DNA from 2 places in the Rheinheimera muenzenbergensis genome. Region 2 is predicted to be linked to the other one. Evidence: predicted binding sites of a transcription regulator. Region 2 holds the regulator's gene; the other holds the start of a gene.
The links. Region 2 encodes FNR, which switches genes on or off when oxygen is low (the NO sensors DNR and NnrR bind a similar motif). Its sites were predicted from a motif close to TTGATNTANATCAA; they were not measured.
Positions count from the first base shown of each region.

Region 1: the regulator FNR is predicted to act here: its motif matches at 1,626-1,639, upstream of hemN (oxygen-independent coproporphyrinogen III oxidase).

Region 1 covers NZ_JALAAR010000014.1:81,840-92,198, forward strand. Annotated here, with positions in the region: gene MN202_RS15515 (SDR family NAD(P)-dependent oxidoreductase) at 1-515, opposite strand, end outside; gene MN202_RS15520 (LysR family transcriptional regulator) at 625-1,560, shown strand; gene hemN (oxygen-independent coproporphyrinogen III oxidase) at 1,710-3,071, shown strand; gene MN202_RS15530 (GGDEF domain-containing response regulator) at 3,113-4,387, opposite strand; tRNA gene MN202_RS15535 (tRNA-Val) at 4,647-4,723, opposite strand; gene MN202_RS15540 (DUF3080 family protein) at 4,853-5,863, opposite strand; gene MN202_RS15545 (MATE family efflux transporter) at 5,867-7,225, opposite strand; gene MN202_RS15550 (riboflavin synthase subunit alpha) at 7,286-7,915, shown strand; gene MN202_RS15555 (CPXCG motif-containing cysteine-rich protein) at 7,912-8,112, opposite strand; gene MN202_RS15560 (pteridine reductase) at 8,136-8,900, opposite strand; gene MN202_RS15565 (fructosamine kinase family protein) at 8,961-9,821, opposite strand; gene thrS (threonine--tRNA ligase) at 10,198-10,359, shown strand, end outside.
Region 2 covers NZ_JALAAR010000008.1:60,999-71,357, forward strand. Annotated here, with positions in the region: gene MN202_RS10670 (pyridoxal phosphate-dependent aminotransferase) at 1-604, opposite strand, end outside; gene MN202_RS10675 (glucosaminidase domain-containing protein) at 847-1,710, shown strand; gene MN202_RS10680 (DUF2987 domain-containing protein) at 1,712-2,356, shown strand; gene ttcA (tRNA 2-thiocytidine(32) synthetase TtcA) at 2,381-3,301, opposite strand; gene uspE (universal stress protein UspE) at 3,379-4,311, opposite strand; gene fnr (fumarate/nitrate reduction transcriptional regulator Fnr) at 4,415-5,143, opposite strand; gene MN202_RS10700 (sulfite exporter TauE/SafE family protein) at 5,173-5,844, opposite strand; gene ccoS (cbb3-type cytochrome oxidase assembly protein CcoS) at 5,841-6,029, opposite strand; gene MN202_RS10710 (heavy metal translocating P-type ATPase) at 6,026-8,407, opposite strand; gene MN202_RS10715 (FixH family protein) at 8,420-8,905, opposite strand; gene ccoP (cytochrome-c oxidase, cbb3-type subunit III) at 8,991-9,974, opposite strand; gene MN202_RS10725 (cbb3-type cytochrome oxidase subunit 3) at 9,967-10,146, opposite strand; gene ccoO (cytochrome-c oxidase, cbb3-type subunit II) at 10,152-10,359, opposite strand, start outside.

The sequences.
Region 1 (10,359 bases), on a different contig from region 2:
CGCGAAGCCAATTCTGAATTAAGCACTCTTGCTAAGCCTTCGAACGCAGCTTTACTGGCACTATAAACGCCAGCACCGGTAAACGCTTTTAATACTGCAACACTCGATACAAAGACTACACTGCTTGGATTTTTCAAACATGGCAGTAACGCCTGTAACATTAACGCCGGGCCATTAAAATTGACCGCCATAGTACTGGTAAAGTTTTCTAAACTCATTTGCTCAAATGGCGCCGGATAAAATACGCCGGCATTTAAAATCAGGCCATCGAGTTGAATGTTGTCGCGCTGAAGCTGCATGACCATTTGCTGAATTTGTTCAACATTGGCGTTGTCACACAATACCGGGGTCACCTGTTCACCAAGCGCCTTCACCGCGTGGTTTAAGCGCGTCTGATTTCGGCCTGTGATCACTAATTTAGCCCCTTGTAGCAACAACGATTGTGCTGAGGCAAAACCTATACCTGCTGTCGCGCCAGTGATTAAAATGGTTTTTCCTTGTAACGAAGTTTGCATTGCTGATGTCCTGTCGATAATAAGTTGACGACGCACAGCATACCCCGCAGAATCGTTTCCAATAAGGCATCAAAAAAGAAACTCATTGTTTCTGTAAGAGAACGTATTTATGAATATCGACACAACAACATTGCACCTTCAGCTGCCTAATTTATATCTGTTTCGTCGTGTTACCCAGCTAGGCAGCTTTCAAGCCACCGCAGACGCGCTGCAATTACCCCGTTCATCAGTCAGTAAAAAAATAGCCCAGCTTGAACAACATTTAGGCTTAAGATTGCTGCAGCGCAGTACCCGGCAATTAAACCTCACCGATGCTGGCAAAGAGTTACTTGTCATCACTGACTCACTTGCTGACTTATTGAGTAATACCGCTAAACTGACCGAACAGGCACACATCAGGCCAAGTGGACGGGTAAAAATCAGTAGCTCGACCCTTATCGGCCAACGTTATTTACTTCCCTTGTTACCCGATCTAAAGCGGCTGTTTCCTGAGATAGTAATAGACATTAACCTTGATGATCGGGTAGTTGACCTGATTGAACTGGGGATAGACATTGCACTGCGGGTCGGTCAATTACCCGATTCATCTTTAGTTGCCCGTCAAATTGGCATTAAATCATGGGCCTGTTTTGCCAGTCCTGCTTACCTGCAAAATGCAGCTAAGCTTGATGAACCAAGCGACCTTAGTGCACATCAATGCATCATCTTTCGCCATCAAAAACTAGCCATGGAGCACTGGCACTTTTGCAGCCCAATTGGCGATATTCAAACCATCCACATTTCGCCTGCTACAGCATCTGACGATGGCCGCACCTTAGTTGAACTTGCCTGTATGGGCATGGGCATCATTCGGGTTGACCCTATTTTAATTAAACCCGAATTACAGGCAGGAAAATTAAAGGCAGTCTTAACAGCATGGCATCACCCCGATGCAGCCCCGATTCACCTGGTTTGTTTAGAAAAAGAGGCACGTAGCCGGGCCGTAAACGAAGTGTGGCAATACCTCAGTAAGGAGCTTGCTCAGGCGCTTAATCAAGCCCATTGATGCCTGGCCGCGAAGCAAAGCGCGCTGCTAGCGTTATAGCCATTGTTGAATCAGGAGCCGCCTGCTTGATACACATCAAGATGTGATTCGGCTTAACCTCCTATACTGCGTTTTGGCACAACGTCATCACAGTATAAAACGAGGTCAAGATGCAAGGGTTTAAATGGGACGCCAGGTTAATCGACAAATACAATATTAATGGCCCGCGTTATACCTCGTACCCAACCGCACTGGCGCTAAACAGCAACTTTGACCGTACGCAAATTCAGACGGCTATCAGCCAGGGAGCAAACCAGCTTAGCCTGTACTTGCATATCCCGTTTTGCCATAAGCTGTGTTATTACTGTGGCTGCAATAAAGTGGTGACCCGTCATCAGCACAAAGCCGACATTTACCTCGATGCTTTAGCACGGGAGATGGCGTTATATCAGCCATTGCTTGGCGATAAGGTGATTAACCAGCTGCATTTAGGCGGCGGTACACCGACCTTTTTAACCGAAGCGCAGCTAAGCCGGCTGATGGCGCTGTTGCAGCAGTACTTTAACATTAAGCCTGATGCCGAAGTCAGCATTGAAATAGACCCGCGCAGTTGCAGTGACGACAAGTTACGGCATTTACGTACCCTGGGTTTTAACCGTGTTAGCTTTGGCGTGCAGGATTTAGATGAAACAGTACAAATTGCCATTAACCGGCCCCAGGATACCGATCTTATCCGCCATCAGGTTGCGCTTAGCCGTGAGCTGGGCTTTAGCTCGATTAATCTTGACCTTATCTATGGCCTGCCGTTTCAGCACAGCGCCAGCTTTGCCGCAACGGTAGAGGAGATTATCCGCTTAAATCCCGATCGTATTTCGTTATTTAGCTATGCCCATTTACCCGAGCGCTTTGCTGCCCAGCGTAAAATACCCGATGCCAGCCTGCCGGCTGCGCCGTTAAAGCTTGAGCTGATGCAGCTGGCGATTAATCGCTTTGTTGGTGCCGGCTATCAATTTATCGGCATGGATCACTTTGCTAAGGCAGATGACGCCCTGGCCAAAGCACAACAAGCCGGTAAGCTGCAGCGCAATTTTCAGGGCTACACCTGCGCCGGTCAGGATGCACTAGTTGGCCTGGGCGTATCCAGTATCAGCCAGGTAAACGGGGTGTTGTGGCAAAACAGTAAAGACTTAGCACAATATTATGCCGCAATAAACAGCGGCCAGCTGCCGGTAGAGCGCGGCTTTAGTTTAGATGCCGATGACAAATTACGTGCAGCATTAATCAGCCAGCTAATCTGTCATTTCGAACTTGATGTCGAGGCCTTTAGCCGACAGTGGCAGCTAAGTGGCTTTTGGCAATACTTTGCTGAAGCATTAGAGCGGCTTACTGCCTTTATGGAAGACGGCCTGGTTGAGGTGTATGCCGGGCGGATAAAAGTAACCGACAGTGGCCGGTTGTGGGTACGCAGTATCTGCGCCTGTTTTGATGCCTATCTGGCACAAGGCCAACGGCGCTATTCTAAGGTCATTTAACTTAGCTGGTGTTTGCGCGCTGGCAGGATATTGCCACTGATTTAAGGCGCCAGGGTAACCACCTGATTGCGGCCTTGTTGTTTGGCTTGATACAACGCTTTATCGGCACGGGCAAACACTTCATCGAAGTATTCGTCCTGCGTCGCACTGAGACAGGTTACGCCAATGCTAACACTGGTGCTGATGCCTTCAGGTTGCAGTTGTTGCAACGTTTTGCACAGCTGCCGGGCTTTTTCACTGGCGGCATTTAGTGTGCAGCCGGTTAATAACACGACAAACTCTTCTCCGCCAAAACGGGCTATGTATTCATCTTCAGAGCATTGCGCCTGTAAGGCGCTGGCAATACGTTTTAATACCCGATCACCGGTTTGATGGCCATATTGATCGTTAATTTGCTTAAAATGATCGACGTCCAGCACCAGCGTGGCTAACGCACTGCGCTGGCGGTTAGCGTCGACAAAACGGCGTTTGGCCAGTTCGGTAAGAAAATGCCGGTTATATAAACCCGTAAGATGGTCTTTTGTCGCCAGTTCCAGCAAGCGTTGCCGTTCGCGGGTCAGTTGTTCAACCAGACGGGTGGCGGATATCAGGTTATTAATGCGGGCAAAAAGCTCTTCGTCCAGCACAGGTTTGGAAATATAGTCATTGGCACCGGATTGCAGCGCCTGAATGCGCCGGTTGACGCTTTCCAGGCTGGTAACGGCCAGAATGGGGGTTTGCGCAAAGCGATGATCTGCGCGCAGCTGCTGAATAAACTCTATACCGGTTTCATTATCCTGCAGTACGATATCTGTCATGATCAGCTCGTACATGTGGTTATCAAGTAACTGCAGCGCCTGTTGGATCGAAAACGCATGATCCATCTGTAAACCAAGCCGTTTTAGTTTGGCATCTGTCGCTTTGGCCACCGTCAAACTGTCTTCCAGGTACAGCGCTTTACCGCTGATGTTATATCGGAAGGGCCCCAGAGGGATCAGCGCATGCAGGCTTTCTTCTAACCGCGGCAAATCATCTTTACGGATAATATCACTGGCACCGGCAGTCAGTGCTGATGACAGCAACTCCGGATCGGTCTCTGAGGTAACAATAAAGATCGGCACTTCGCTGTCACGCTGCCGGACATGCTGACAAAAATCGATACCGGTTAAATCGGGCAGATACATGGCAACGCAAATCATCTGAAAGCGTTGCTGGGTTAACGCCCGAAAGCCGGCAGTTGCCGAGTCGACAAAACTCAATTGAAAATCGTAGCTTTGCAGCATGCGGGACAAAATACGCTGATAAGTCGGGCTGGGTTCCACAATCAGTGCGTGCATGCAGTAGCCTTGGCTTTTAAAGGGAATATTAAGTTTACCGCAAGATGGTGGTAGTGTGAAAAAAATGCTGCAAAAATATGCTGTTGTAATTTTGCCTATTGTTAGCAGCCAAGCACCTTGGCCCATACCGCAGCACAGGCACACCATACGGCACTGCAATCACCCTGTCTGATAAAGCAAGATAAAGCCAAGGAGCTGGCGGCATAAGATAGCAGAAACAAAAACGCCACCCTTAAGGTGGCGTTTTTGTTAGAATTTTTGGTGCGTCCTAGTGGACTCGAACCACCGACCCCCACCATGTCAAGGTGGTGCTCTAACCAGCTGAGCTAAGGACGCACACTTTGCGTTGCGCGCTTGGCGAACAACGGCGGCTATGTTATTGCGCCACTGCTATATTGGCAAGTGTTTTTATGGTTATAGCGTGAGTTTGCTGTATTTTTCGCCGCTTAGCGATGCAGGGCAGTGTTAATGTTGCCGGGTAAGTTGCAAAGGACATTGCCGGTTTAGCTGTTGCCACCAGCTTACATGTTGGCCCAATTCAGTGCGCATTAACTGATAATTGCCGGCAAAGCGCTGTTGCAGTGCCGGCTGTAGCGGCGTATCACGGTACAGTTCCTCAAGCAGCGGCCAGAGTTGTTGCTGGTATTTTTCCAGATTAACCGTGTATTGCTGCACCTGGGCAATAAAATATTTAGCAAAAATATTGGCCAGAATATCCAACTGTTGTTTATCTGGCTGCGGTTGGCACAGGCTAACGGGTGTAACGCCAGCCAGCTGCTGGTTAAGTTGCGCCAGCTGATGAGCGCTGATGCGCAGGCTGTGTTGCAACCGGCCCAGCACATTGTAGCGATATAACTGCTGCAGCTGCTGTTCAATATCAACCTGACTGGCGGCCTGCCAGTTTTGCTCGACGATGAATTGTTGCAACTGGTTTAATGCGCGCAGTGCCTGCCAGGTTTCGCTTAAACCGGCAATTTCTGTAACTGCCAGACTGTTGCGTACACCCAGCAGCTCTTTGCGCAACGTATCGTCGGTTAACAGCATATTGTTAAAGGCATTGGTGATACTCAGTTGTTTTTGCTGATACACCTGCTGCAACTGCTGCTGCAGCGCGGTATTGTCCCAGCTTAGGTTAAGGCATTGCTGTAACTGGTTGAGAAAACGCAGCTCATAGCTAAGTTGTTTGCTGGCACTGTACACCCGGCCGAGGCTGGAATTACGCTCGCCAATAAGGGTGTCTAATCCGCAGCGGCGGGTCGCTAAGGTGTCTGTCAGATCGATGCGCAGATCGGGTAGGGGCTGTTTTATATCGCGTGGCTCTGCCAATGGTGGTGCAGCGGGCAGCGGTAAATTAACTGTTTCGCTTTGCAACACCCGCGCCAGACGCTGTTGATAGTCTTGCAGCGCCTTATCACCGTTATTATCTGAGCAGCCAATCAGGTTAATTAGCAGTAGAGCGAGCAGCCAAACCTTCATGTTCTAACCTGCCTGTTGTTCTAACTTAAGTAAGGTGCGTTTTAAGATAATGGCCAGCAATACTGCCGCGACGCTTAAACCGGCGATAATACCGATCCAGAAGCCGTGAGCCCCCATAGGTGCCACCAGCCAATTGGTTAAACCCAATACGGCACCCAGGCCAAAGCCGATTGGCCAGTAAGCAATTAAGGTAATAAAAAATACCGGTTTAGTCACTTTCATACCGCGCAGCGCGCAAGCCGACACCACCTGAATCGCATCCGATACCTGATAAAAGCAGGCCAGAATTAACAGCGACGCTGCCAGCGCAATAACGCTCTGATCCGGTGAGTAGAGGGCGGCAATACTGCCACGCAGCAAAAACGTTAAACTGGCAATTAAAAACGACATCAGTACGGCCAGCACTATGGCGGTCGATACCGCTTTTTTCAGCTCCAGTATGCTTTGCTGGCCTACCAGATGGCCAACGCGGATAGTGGTGGCCATACCAAGCGATAATGGCAGCATAAATACGATACCACTGTAGTTTTGTGCAATTTGATGGCCGGCCACCATTATAGGGCCCAGGTGCACTATGGCCAGCGGTATGCAGGCAAATAACGTCACCTCAAAGAAGATAGAAAATGCGATAGGGGTGCCGATACAGATGATCTGCCAGATGTCTTTTAGGTTAACCCGGTAGCTATCCGGCTGCGTGCGGTAATGTGCTGTGCTGCGGCTATACCAGCCATAAAGCAACATGGCGATAAACATGGCGACAAACACCAGTGCGGTGGCAATACCACAGCCGGCACCGCCAAGCGCCGGCATGCCGAGCTTGCCGTAAATAAATACATAGTTGGCCGGGATGTTTACCAGGATGCCAACGAAGCTTATCCACATGCTGGCTTTGGTATTGCCAATGCCCTCAAACATACTGCGCAGCACCATATAACCGGCTGCCGGAAACAGGCCAAAGCTGACATAGTACAGATAATCGAGCGATTTTTGCCGCAGAGTGTCATCCATGTTTAACAGATCAATGGGGACATGCACATATAACATCAGTACAAAGAGTGCTGCGGCCAGCGCCATAGCTAAATACATCGCCTGTACGGTGAAGTGGGTAACTGGTTTGGTTTGTCTGCTGCCATAGTACTGCGCCACTATCGGCGTTAGCGCCAGTAATAAACCCTGCATCGTCATCACTACCGGAAACCATAAACCGGATGCCACAGCAATAGCGGCCATATCGACCGCGCTGTAGCGGCCAGCCATTACGGTATCAACAAAATACATCAGGGTTTGGGTTAGCTGCGCCAGCACGATTGGGCCGGAAAGTTTCAGGATGGTTCTGGCTTCGAAGCGGGAAAAAGGTAACATATGCAGGTCTGTTGTATCAGCAGCGTGTAGTGGCGCGCAATGTAGCACAATTGGGGGTTTATGTTTACCGGAATAGTACAGACTAAAGCGCAAGTGACACAAATACGCGACGAAGCGGCGTTTCGTCAGTTAACGCTGCAGCCTGGCGCGGCCTATTTGCGCGATGTCGCCCGGGGCGCCAGTATCGCAATTAATGGCGTTTGTTTAACCGTAACGGATTTTGACAGTGCGGCCGGTTGGGTTTGCTTTGATGTCATCGCCGAAACTTTAAGCAAAACTAATCTGGGCGCTATACAGCCGGGTGATGCCGTTAATTTTGAGCGCTCATTAAGCTTTGGCAGTGAACTTGGCGGCCATATTGTCTCTGGCCATATTCAAACTACGGCAACGATAACCGCACTGGACAAGACGGCGAATAACTGTGCCATGCGTTTAACCCTGGCGCCGGATTATATGCGTTACATATTAAGCAAAGGCTTTATTGCAGTAGAAGGTTGCAGTTTAACGGTGGGGGAAACCTATAGCGATGGCTTTAGTTTATACCTGATCCCGGAAACGCTGGCCATTACCACCCTTGGGCTTAAACAGTTGGGCGATACGCTTAATATCGAGCTCGATCAGCAAACGCAAACCATAGTGCAAACGGTAGAACGGATTATGGCCGAACGCTTTGGTGCTGCCGGCGGCTAATAATACTGCTCGTCATCGGCATCAATAAACAGCTGTATGCTGTGGTGTTGTTCGTCTTTATGCACTTTGACATGGATCGGATTGCAGCAGTTGCTGCAATCTTCGATAAAGTCCTGATCGTCGTCGGTCACTTCAACACTCAGGTGCGTTGCGTGGCCGCAAAACGGACAGCTGATGGTTTGCTGCAAAATGCTCATAGTGGCTCCTACGCCAGCATCGTTCAGGCTTTGCTGGTGCTACTTAAACTGCGACCGCCGTCTACCGCCAGAATTTGGCCGGTAATATAAGGCGAACGCGCTAAAAATAGCACCGTATTGGCAATATCCTCTGGCGAGCCTAGCTGTTTAAGCGGTATCTGCCGCATAATTGCTGCTTTATCCTGCTCGTTAAGCTGCACAGATTGCTCGGGCGGCCATAAAATTGCGCCTGGTGCTATACCGTTAACTCTTATTGTAGGTGCTAATTCTAACGCCAGCGATTTGGTCATCATTAAAAGTGCGGCTTTGGCCATACAATACAGACTGTGGCCCGAAAGCGGCTTGTCGGCATGAATATCCACCATATTAATAATGGCGCCCTGTTGCTTAGCTAAATGCGGCGCTAATGCCTGGCTTAAAAAATACGGCGCTTTGACGTTAGAGCCAAATAAATCCTGCCACTGGTGCACTGTTGCCTGGCCCAGCGGCGTAGGAAAAAAACTCGAGGCATTATTCACCAGCAGGTCAAGCCGGCCAAAGCAGTTAACTGCTTCATCTGCCAAAGATGCCCAGCGGTGTTCATCAAGTAAGTCGGCTTGTAATACGGCGGCACTGTTTGCACGCTGCGCATTTAATTGCTGCGCCAGGTCGTCAGCGGCCTGCCGTGACACATTGCAGTGAATTATAACGTTATAGCCGGCGCTGTGCAGGGTAATAGCCGTCTGGCGGCCAAGCCGTTTTGCGCTGCCGGTAATAAAGGCAGCGGCTGCGGCGGAATTCTTTATCATGCTTTAACTATCTCTGTTTGGATGAATGCTGCGGTTATACCGGCACAGCGCTAACAACGATCAGTAGAATAATTGTTTAATCATTTCTTGCGCCTGCACCAGATAGGCACCACGGAATATGTAGGCATGGTTAAGTACATGATAAAGATTATAAACATCTTTGCGTTCATTAAAAGCCTGGTCTAGCGGATACAGCTCATTGTAACTTTGATAAAAGGCATCCGGGAAACGGCCAAATAAGGTACTGTAAGCGATATCGGCTTCGCGGTCACCAAAATAGCAGGCTGGGTCAAACACGGCCGGGGCGTCGGAGCAAAAACCAATATTGCCGCGCCATAAATCACCATGCAGTAAACTGGGGGCCGGTTGATAATGCTGCAGCCGCTGCCGGCATTGCTCTACCAGATAGTCAATTTTACCAAAGCCAAAGCCTTGCTCCAGCAATAGTTGCAGCTGCCAGCCCAGACGTTGCTCAGAAAAAAAGCTGCTCCAGTTGCTTTGCCATTTATTCGGTTGCACGGTACTGCCAAGCATATTGTCCCAGTCAAAGCCATACATCGCCTGATCATGCTGTTTATGCAGCAATGCCAGTTGCTGTGCCAGATTACGCCAGCCATTAACGCTTTCGCCTTGCATCGGTAAATATTCCAACACCAGAAACGCCTTATCAACGGTTTGGCCAGTACAAATAACCTGCGGTACCCGGATGCAATGCGCCTGTTGTAAGGTTTGCAAGCTTAGGGCTTCGGTTTCAAATTGCTCCAATTGTTCGCGTTGGTTTAACTTAACAAAATAGTGCTGGCCGCTACCGCTTATATGCCAGGCCAGATTAATGCTGCCGCCATCCAGTTGGGTTTTGTGCTCAATCTGAAAACCACATTCCAACTCACTATTGATATGCTCAGCTAATGCCTGCCACATGCGTTGTCTCCTTTAATACCGAAATTCAAGTATGGCCGATAAAGCAGAAATTTCACGCGGATAAATTAAGCTGTGTCATTAAGATATTATTTTTTACTAAACAACAGACACCGCAGCTAAAGAGAACAGCGACAGCAGAGAGATAACGCCCGTGCAGATTTGCGATGGTACTGTATAAAGCTGTCATTTACCTGTATGATGCCGGGCGGTTTATTGCTGCTTTTTTGCAGTAAAAGCCGAAAAAACGTGTACCACGTTGTGTACCAAACAGCCCTTAGTAAGGGGTGTCAACTGACACGCAAGGCGCACGCAACAACGATTTAGGTAATTAATCATGTGACCCTTGGTATGGGCCACCACTGTATAAGGATTTATCATGCCAGTTATTACTCTGCCAGATGGCAGCCAGCGCGCTTTTGATCATGCTGTTTCCGTTATGGATGTTGCTAAAGACATCGGCCCTGGCTTAGCTAAAGCCACTATCGCCGGTAAGGTGAATGGTCAGTTAGTCGATGCCTGTGACCCTATCACAACAGAT
Region 2 (10,359 bases):
AGCGGTGTTCACGGGCTACTTTTAACAGCTCCAGTAAAAAGGCCTTGTCGTATACGGCGCCGGTAGGGTTATTCGGATTAATCAGCACTATGGCTTTGGTTTTTTTCGTAATTTTAGCCTTGATATCAGCCAGATCCGGATACCAATCTTGTTGTTCATCACAGCGGTAGTGCAAGGCTTTGCCGCCGGCCAGATTAACGGCGGCTGTCCAAAGCGGATAATCAGGCGAGGGCACCAGTACTTCGTCGCCGTTGTTCAGCAGCGCCTGCAGTGACATCAGTATTAGCTCTGACACGCCATTGCCAATATAAACATCGTCAGCGTCAGCACCCAAAATACCACGTTGCTGATAATACTGCGCCACCGCTACCCGGGCGGGATAAATCCCTTGCGAGTCAGTGTAACCCTGTGCAGTGGGCAGGTTGTGGATCACATGCTTTAAAATTTCATCCGGGGCCTCAAAACCAAAAGGCGCCGGGTTGCCAATATTCAGTTTAAGAATACGGTGGCCTTCTTCTTCCATGCGCCGGGCTTCTTGTGCCACAGGGCCGCGGATGTCGTAACATACGCCGTCTAACTTTGATGAGCGCTCAATCGGTTTCATAACAATGACCTTAAAACTCCACTTTCTATACGTCCGGACTGCTGAATAACCAAAGCTATACGGTGTCATACCCAAGGTGCGCTGGCAATGGGCAAGGTCGGGCAAAATAGAAAAAAACTGCACTATTTCAGTTTTTCATCGTATAAAACTACGCTAGCAGGTAAAATGGCCACTTTATATTGTAATAAATTGGTTAGCAAAGCAGTGCATTATGCAGTGCAGTCGTAGCCTCAAGGTGATAGATGTTTTTAAAAAGATTGATAATACTGTTGTTTTGGCTGGCCGTAGTGGCGGCGGCAGTCAGCCCTTTTACTGAGCTTGAACCGGTAAAACAGCTGGACTCGCTGGAGGATTGGCAAAAGCCAAACCGTCTGACGGCGCTAAGCGCTGCCGATCAGAAAAAGGTATTAGCCCGGCTGGCGTATACGCAACCTGCGGTGGTATTTAAGCCATTGCCGGATTTTAATCTCATCAGCAATATCACCGATAGAAAACGGGCGTTTTTCAATTATTTGCGGCCATATGTGAAGCGTGAAAATGCCCGTTTGCGTTCGTTGCGTGAGCAATTGCTCGATATACAACAGAAAAAGCAAAAACGCATGCGTGTTTCTCTGGAGGAATATGCCTTCCTGTACAGTTTGTACGATGAATTTCGCATGGATGTAGCCGAAACCGATCAAACCATGCTGCAGGAGTTGTTAAAGCGGGTAGATATAATACCGGACACACTGGTACTGATGCAGGCGGCCAATGAATCAGCCTGGGGCACCAGCCGCTTTGCCGTCGAAGGCTATAACTTTTTTGGCCAGTGGTGTTTTCGCGAAGGCTGTGGCCTGGTACCGCAATCCAGAACTGAAGGGCAAAACCATGAGGTCGCCAAATTCAGCGGTCCGGGCGCCAGCATAAAAAGTTATTTTTACAACCTGAACACCTTTCATACCTATGACACACTGCGCACTATCAGAGCCAGGTTGCGCAGCGAAGGTAAGCCCGTACGAGGCGAGGCGTTAGCCGCTGGTCTTGGGGCCTATTCAGAACGTGGGCATGAGTATATTGCTGAAATCAGCGGCATGATCCGTTTTAACCGCAAGCTGCTGGAAGAATAATATGCGATCTTTGTTTATGCTGCTTACGCTGCTGGCAATGCCGGCCTATGCTGATTTGCAGCTGCACTATAACGGCTTCTATGGTCGGATGAAAAAACTACAGCAACCCGAATACAGTGATATAACGCTGGCATTTGCGTTAATTGGCGAGCGCAGCGGCCAACCTTGCCGCTTTTATAGCCTGAAATTGCTAAGTGATCAGCATGATATCAGCCTCGATACTGCCGGCAATGGCGAAATCAGTCTGCCGTATGATGAAGCGTTAAAGAACAGCAATGCGCTACTGCAGGTGTATCAGGCAGACAATGCAGAGCCCTGCCAGGTGCAGTTTCGGCTGCGTTCGCGGATGCGTCTGCCAATGACGTTAGACTATGCCACTCTGGCACATTACCAGCAGCAGTTTGATGTATTGCTGGATGATATGGCGGGTCTGGGTAAATACTGGTTGCCTGATGTAGCCGGCGTTATTGTGCAGCTGGCTGATGATGATACACCGACCTTAGATCCGGCGGCTAAACGCATAACAGTGTGTGAAAAAGATCGCTGTGAAATTAAACTCGATGATGCAGCTGCAATGTCAGGACACTGGCAGTTTAGCCGCCGGCCTTTGTACTTGCTGCCGCTGATAAACAATGGCACGCCCTAAAGGCGTGCCTTTGTCGTAATCCGCTTAGCTCAGCGCAATAATTTGCACCGGGCTATCGGCATCACTATTGTCTTCTGTATCAAGGCCTACTGGTACTGCCGGTACCGACTCTTTATCAAAAGCGGTATCGCGTTCAGTCAGTTCGGTGTCTTTAGTCAGTGCAGCAAAATTAAACAGCGCTTTATCTGCCATATGTGACGGCACTATGTTTTGCATGGCCTGAAACATGGTTTCAATCCGGCCGGGAAAACGTTTATCCCAATCCTGCAGCATCTCTTTCACCACCTGACGTTGCAAACCGTCTTGTGAGCCGCACAAATTACAGGGGATAATCGGAAACTCGCGCGCAACAGAGTATTTTTCAATATCTTTTTCTTTGCAGTATGCCAAAGGTCGAATAACGATATGCTCGCCATTGTCGCTTACCAGCTTAGGTGGCATTGATTTCATCTTGCCGCCGTAAAACATGTTCAAAAACAGTGTTTCGAGCATGTCATCGCGATGATGACCCAAAGCAATTTTAGTCGCGCCCAGCTCTTTAGCTGTACGGTATAAAATGCCACGGCGCAGACGCGAACACAGCGAGCAGGTGGTTTTGCCTTCAGGAATTTTTTCTTTCACAATCGAGTAGGTGTCTTCGGTGACGATTTGAAAATCTACCCCTATGCTACTCAGATAAGCCGGCAGTACATCGGCCGGAAAGCCTGGCTGCTTTTGATCCAGATTTACCGCTACCAGCGAAAAGTTAACCGGCGCAGATTGCTGTAAGTTCAGCAAAATATCCAGCAGGGTATAAGAGTCTTTACCGCCGGATAAACACACCATCACCTTGTCGCCTTCTTCAATCATATTGAAATCGGCTATCGCTTGTCCGACACCACGGCGCAGACGTTTATGCAGTTTGTTCAGATTATATTGAGCTTTGGCTTGGGCGGCGTGCGTCATAACAGTTACCACTGATAAAAATGGCGCACATTATAGCCAAGTGCGCCGCAATACCAAAGCCGGCAACGCAGCAAAACTCAGTTTTTCTGCATCGGGCAAACAAAGTCATCTGGTTTCATTGCCAATACATCGCAATCCAGCCTATCTATTACATGTTCAGCGGTATTACCTATGATTGCGGCTGACAGGCCGGTGCGACCTATAGTACCGATGACCACCATTTCGGCATCCAGTTGCTGGGCCAGTTGTGGGATCACATCTTCAGGCATACCTTCTAGCACATGGCACTGCGCAGTGTCGATATGGTGTTGTTTGGCCAGGGCTGTAACAGCATCAGTGTGATGCGCCTTCATCGTGCTGTTGTATTCCTGCGGATTAAATTCCGGGATCTCAATAGCAATATTAACCGGTGTGCCTGGGAAGGCGTTAACCAGATGAGGACTGGCCTGCAGCATAGCGGCCATCTTTTGTGCCTGGGTTATCACGCGTTGATTTAAAGATTGATGTTGTTGCTGCTGGCTGCCGGCATTTACCGCAGCAATTATGTTACCGCCTTGTGGCCAGTCATGATCTTTTACCAACAGCACCGGGCAGGGGCATTTGCGTAGTATGTGCCAGTCGGTTGGGGTGAAAATCATCGATTTGAGCACATCATGATCATGAGTGCCTTTAATCACCAGATCATAACCGTCTTCCAGCACCGCCAATACTACCGCTTCAAACGGCCTGTTGTGCCACACGACCTTAACGTCAATATTTATACCGCCTGCGCGCGGTGCCGCCAGATAATCACTAAGCCAGAGCTCCCGGTCTTTAATAACGGCCTGGCGCATAGATTCACGCTCTTCGCCGGACAACATCGTGGTCATTTCATAGGAAAAATCATATACCGAGACAAAAGCGGTGAGTTTACAAGGTTGTAAGCGTGCCAGTTGTACAGCACGGTTTAACGCTTTTTGCTGTTCAGCGCTGGGGTCGATGACCACCAGAATGTGATTAAATTCAGACATAACAGGCTCCACTGCAATCAAATTTAGTTAAGTGTAGCTAAACTAGCCTGATTTGCTGTGCGGGAACCTGATGCAGGTCAAATGGAGCCTAAACTAGCGGAATTTAGCAGTGCGCGGTTAGCGCGGCCAGTTTACTCAGTGCCGGTGCATCACGCAGCGTGATAAGTTTGCCGTCAACGCCAATAAGCTGCTCTTTATCCATCTTGCTTAACAGGCGACTAATAGTTTCTACCGTTAGGCCCAGATAATTACCAATATCACTGCGGGTCATGGTAAGACGAAATTCGCTGGCAGAAAAACCCCGGCTGGCGTAACGCTGGGCCAACTGCGATAAAAAGGTTGCCAGCTTTTGCTCGGCGGTTTTGCGGTTTAATAACAGCATCATTTGTTGATCGGCCTGAATATCCTGGCTCATCAGCCGCATCATTTGTTGGCGCAAGCGCGGCAGCTGATCAAGCAGTGATTCAAGATTTGGCAGTGGAATTTCACACACCATGGCTGTTTCCAGCGCTTCAGCATAGCTTGGATGTTGCTGGCTGTTTAAGCCGTCGAAACCGACGATATCGCCCGGCAAATGAAAGCCGGTAATTTGCTGCTCACCTTGCTCGGTTAAGGTAAACGTTTTAAAAGAACCGGTGCGGATAGCAAACAGCGATTTTTGCGCATTACCTGCTTCAAACAGCATATCGCCTTTATGCAACGGCCGCTTACGCTGAATAATATCGTCCAGCCGGGTCATTTCGCTGTCGTTTAAAGAAAAGGGCAGGCAAAGTTGACTAAAGCCGCAATCCTGACAGTTTATTGCTGAGCGTTGCATATCAATGTCCTTCACTTTTCTCTGAAATACCGACAGCCGCTAGCTTAAAAAACCAACCGGCGCATAGCAAGCCAAATCGTATAAATGGCATAAATAGCTAATAGCAAAGCCGCACTGTAACGGAATACGGTATGGCTTTTTAGTTTTAGCAACAGTGTTGCCGCAGAGCCGGTTAGCAGTATGGCCGGTAAGGTACCTATACCAAAGCTCAGCATTAGCAGTGCTCCCATACCGGCGCTGCCGCTGGCCAGACTCCAGCCTAAAGTACTGTATACCAGGCCACAGGGCAAAGCTCCCCAGCACAGGCCATAAGCATAGGCCTTAGCTGCGCTGTTAAGTGGCAACAAGCCTTGCGCTACAGGTTGCACCCTACGCCAGATATGCTGGCCCAGTTTTTCTAACACCAGCAAACCAAACCACAGCCGGCTGATATATAGCGCCATCATTAACAGTAATACGCCAGCCAGCAAGCGTAACCACAGTAACGATGCGCCGGCAAGCTGCATAGCGCTGGCACCAAAATAGCCAACAGCAGCGCCAAACAAGGCATAGCTGCTTAACCGGCCGGCACTGAGAAGCAGTTGCAGCACTACTTTATGCTGGCCTGATCCCGACATGCTAAGTTGTAAAGCACCGGCAATACCACCACACATTACCAGACAATGGCTGCTACCCAGTAAACCGATCAACAGTGCCGCAGCCAGCTCAGCGTTCACTGCTGTGCCTTATCATCGGCTGATTTTTGCTGTGGTGTTGTTTGCTTAGTATCATCAAATAAGATGCTGAAGCCTTCTTTATCCAAATCTTCAAATTGTTTGCTGCGAACTGCCCAGAAAAACACTGCCAGACCTATCATCACAAACAGGATTGCTATCGGGATTAGTACGTAAATCACACTCATTTTCTAAGCAACCTTAACGAATTAGACACCACCAGCAAGGAGCTGAATGACATACCCAGCACTGCTATATAAGGCGACACTAAGCCAGCAATGGCCAGCGGGATTATCAACAGGTTGTAGCCAACAGACCAGGCCAGGTTTTGTTTAATAATGCGCTGGGCGGCGCTGCTGCCCGCTAACAGCTGTGCCAGCAAGGCGATACTGGGTTGCAACAATACCACATCGGCCTGATTTTTTGATAAGTCGCTGCCGGTTTGTAGCGTTACCGAAACATGGGCGGCATTAAACCCCGGGCTGTCGTTGATACCATCACCCAGCATCAGCACTTTATGGCCCTGTTGTACCAGCTGGTTTATATGCTGTACTTTTTGCTCCGGGCTACAGCCTTTTACCAGCTGATCAAACTGTAGTTGTTGCTGCAATATATCGGCCTGCTCTGAACTGTCGCCGGTTAGCATCACCAGTTTATAATCAGCCCGGCGCAGCTGTTCGAGCAGTGCAGGTACTTCCGGGCGCAGTGCATCGGTCAGGGTGACAGCAGCAAGTAACTTATTATCTGCCGTAAGGTATACCATGGCATCGGTGGGGTTACTAAGCTGGCAAAACTGCGCACTGCCCACTTTAAGCTGTGTAGTTTGATACACGGCGCTGATGCCGGCACCGACACAAATTTGCGGCTGCTCCAGCTGCAGCCGCTGTTGTAAGTAAGGGGCAAAGGCCCTGGCGATCGGGTGCTCAGAGTAAGCTTCCAGATTGGCAATCAGGTTAAGGCAGTCGGCCTGGCTGTAGTCGTCGTGATAACACTGCACAGCAGCCAATGAAAAGCGCCCCTCGGTGAGGGTGCCGGTTTTATCGAAAACGATATGGCTAAGTTCGGGTAATACATCCAGCACTGCTGAGCGTTTTATCAATATGCCTTGCCGGTTAAGATTGGCCAATACACAGGTAATAGCGGTCGGCGCAGCCAAACTCAGCGCACAGGGGCAGGTGGCAACCAGTACCGACAGTGTTACCCAGAATGCCCTGTCAGCATCAAGCCAGAAGTACCACAATATAAAGGTTGCGGCCGCTATTAACAGCAGACGCTCAACAAAATAACGGGCTAATTTATCGGTTTTTTGCAGCACAGCCGGTTTTTGACTCAGCGTTTGCTGTTGCAGGGCGATAATTTGCCCCAGCCTGGAGGTAGCCAGTGCCGCCTGCACCTGCACAGTCAGTACGCCATCATGGTTAATACTGCCGGCCAGCACTGTGTCACCAACAGCTTTACCAACCGGACGGTATTCACCGGTAAGCATCGATTCATCGGCAGAGCTGCTACCTTGCAATACCGTGCCGTCTGCGGCAAAGGTTTCGCCAGCCTTTACCAGGATACGGTCGCCACTGTTTAACCGCCGGGCTGACACGATGATCTGCTCTTCATCGCGCAGCAGGGTTGCGCTTACAGGCATAATTTTTAACAGATTACTGGTGGCATCACGGGCCTGCGAGCGGGCGCGGTATTCAAAAAATTTACCCAGTTGCAGTAAAAAGGTGAACATACAGACAGATTCAAAATACACTTCACCGGTATTAAACACAGTGGCGTAAGCTGAAGCAAAAAAGGTGTAATAAACGGCCAGGCTTACCGGCACGTCCATATTGAGCTGGCGGGCTTTGACACCTCGCCAGGCACTATGAACAAAGGGCAGGGCAGCGTACAGCACCACCGGCAGCGTTAACAACAAACTGATCCAGCGCAGGTAGCCCTGATGCGACGCTTCAATGCCGGTATAGTCGCCAAAATACAACGCCACCGCCAGCATCATTACCTGCATTGTCATAATGCCAGACACCGCTAAGCGTTTTAAAAAGCGGTTTAACTCCGCTTTAAACTGCTGCTGCTCCTGATCGGCGACAAAAGGGCTGGCCTGATAACCAATGTTGTTCAGCTCAGCTAATATGCTGCTCAGCGGTGTAATATCACTGCGCCAACTCAGATGGCAGCGTTGGGTGGCAGAGTTAACACTGACTTTGCTTACTGCGCTCAGCTGCTTCAGATGCTTTTCAATCAACCAGGCGCAAGCAGCGCAGCTGATACCGCTGACAGAGAGCTCTATTTCGGTAATATCGCCGTGCTGGCGGGCAATATCGGCCAGTACATCGGGTGCATCAAAACTTTGTAACGAGCTTGCTACCGCATCGGGCAGCGGTTCAGTGCGGCTGGCTGGCTTAGTGCGAAAACGATAATAGTCGGCCAGGCCACTTTGAATGATGGTGTCGGCAACAGCATGGCAACCGGCGCAGCAAAACGCGCGGCTTTGGCCGTCAAACATCAGGCTGAGGTGAATGCTATCTGGTACGGTTTCATCACAATGAAAGCAACGCGCTGCGCTCAATTTAGTATTCCGTCAGTAACCGAGTTTAATCTCAGCCGTGCTGGGCAGTTGCAGCTCTGCGCGCAATTTCCATTGTTTAGACGCATCAGATACTACTAATTGCCACTTGCCTTCCGGCGTTACCGGCATGGTGGCAACATACAGTAATTCGCCACTGCGCTCAGCGTCGACGGCAAAATCGCGCTCAGCCAGGGTTGGATGATAAAAGTCCAGATGCAGACTGCCTTCCAGTACGGAATTCTCGTTAAACCGCACTACTGCCCGGTTACCGGCCAGTAATACCTGGGCATTAAGATTGCGTAGTGCCGCCTCACGATACTTCGCCAGCTGCATATTAATTGCCTTGCCGGCTTTGTAGTAGTCATCGACCACCAGATCAGGTGAATGTTGTTGCATGATTACGACGGTGTGTACTGCTTTAATTGCGGTAACAATAGGAATGGCAATTAATACCCAGGGCCACAGCTGCTTGTACCAGGGTTTAGTGTCTTGCTGCATAACAACCTCAAACAGTTTAAACAGGCCGGATAATATTAAGCCCCGGAGCGGGGCTTAATATATCACAGTTCAGTATCTCAGTTGACTACTGCGCTGCTGGTTGTTCCGGGTGTGCCAGTCGATAGACATAAGCAGTCAGGATGTGCACTTTATCTTCACCTAAGGTGTGTTTAAAGGCAGGCATCTGGCCGTAGCGGCCGTTGCGCAGCGTTTCTTCAACTGCCGAAGCAGAACCACCGCCATAAAGCCAGGTATTGTCGGTCAGGTTTGGCGCACCAAATGGCAGGTTATGTGCCAGGCTGCCTTTACCATCTGCGCCGTGACAGGCCGCACAAAGGGCAAACTTGGCTTTACCGGCTTCGGCGTCGCGGTCATTAACACTACGACCGGATAAACTCAGTACATAGGCGGTCATTTCCTTTACACCTTGCTCGCCAAGCGCATCAATCCAGGCCGGCATCGCAGCTTTGCGGCCGAACAACAGTGTTTCTTTAATTTTGTCTGGTGTACCGCCATACAGCCAGTCATTATCGGTCAGGTTAGGAAAACCGTTCTGACCGCGAGCGTCTGAGCCATGGCACAGCGCGCAGTTTTGCAGGAATAACCGCTGACCAATTTTAAACGCATCATCATCATACGCTAAGTCCAGCACATCACGTTTAGCAAACTGCTGAAACACCGGACCATAAACTTCATCAGCGTGGGCCAATTCACGGTCCAGTTCAACTAATTTACCCTGCGCCCGGCCTTCTTCTATCGCTAAACGAGACTCTTCCAGTGATTTAATACCCTGATTTGAGCTTGTCCAACCTAAAAAACCTTGCCAGTTCCCCAAACCCGGATAAGCGGCCAGGTAAAAAACCGACCAAACCAGGGTGAGGACGAACATGTAAGTCCACCAGCGTGGCAGCGGATTGTTGATTTCTTCAATGCCGTCTACTTCGTGGCCGGTGTTTTGATCTTCAGGAACGCCAACATGGTTGGTCAGGTTCCATTTTAACAGTACTGCGCAGCCGATAAGCACCGGCAGGGTTAACACTATGATCCAAGCACTCCAAAAGCTACTCATGATCGGACTCCTGTTTATTTTTGTGTGGTGCTTTTTGTTCGTCGTCAAATACCAGGTTTGCCGCCTGATCAAAATCCGCTTTGCGCTTTTTACCAAAAGCCCAGATAACGTAGGCAATAAAAGCGACGAACAAAATCACGGTAAAGATGCTATGTATAGTTGAGTATTCCATCAGCATTACTTCAGGTGAGTGCCCAATGATTGCAGGTACGCAATCAGAGCCTGCACTTCAGTTTTGCCGTTTACCGCTTCTGCTGCACCGGCGATATCGTCATCGCTGTATGGTACGCCGTAGCTGCGCAATACTTCCATTTTGCGGGCTGTGTGCTTGCCGTCCAGGGTGTTTTTATCCAACCACGGATAACCCGGCATATTTGACTGTGGC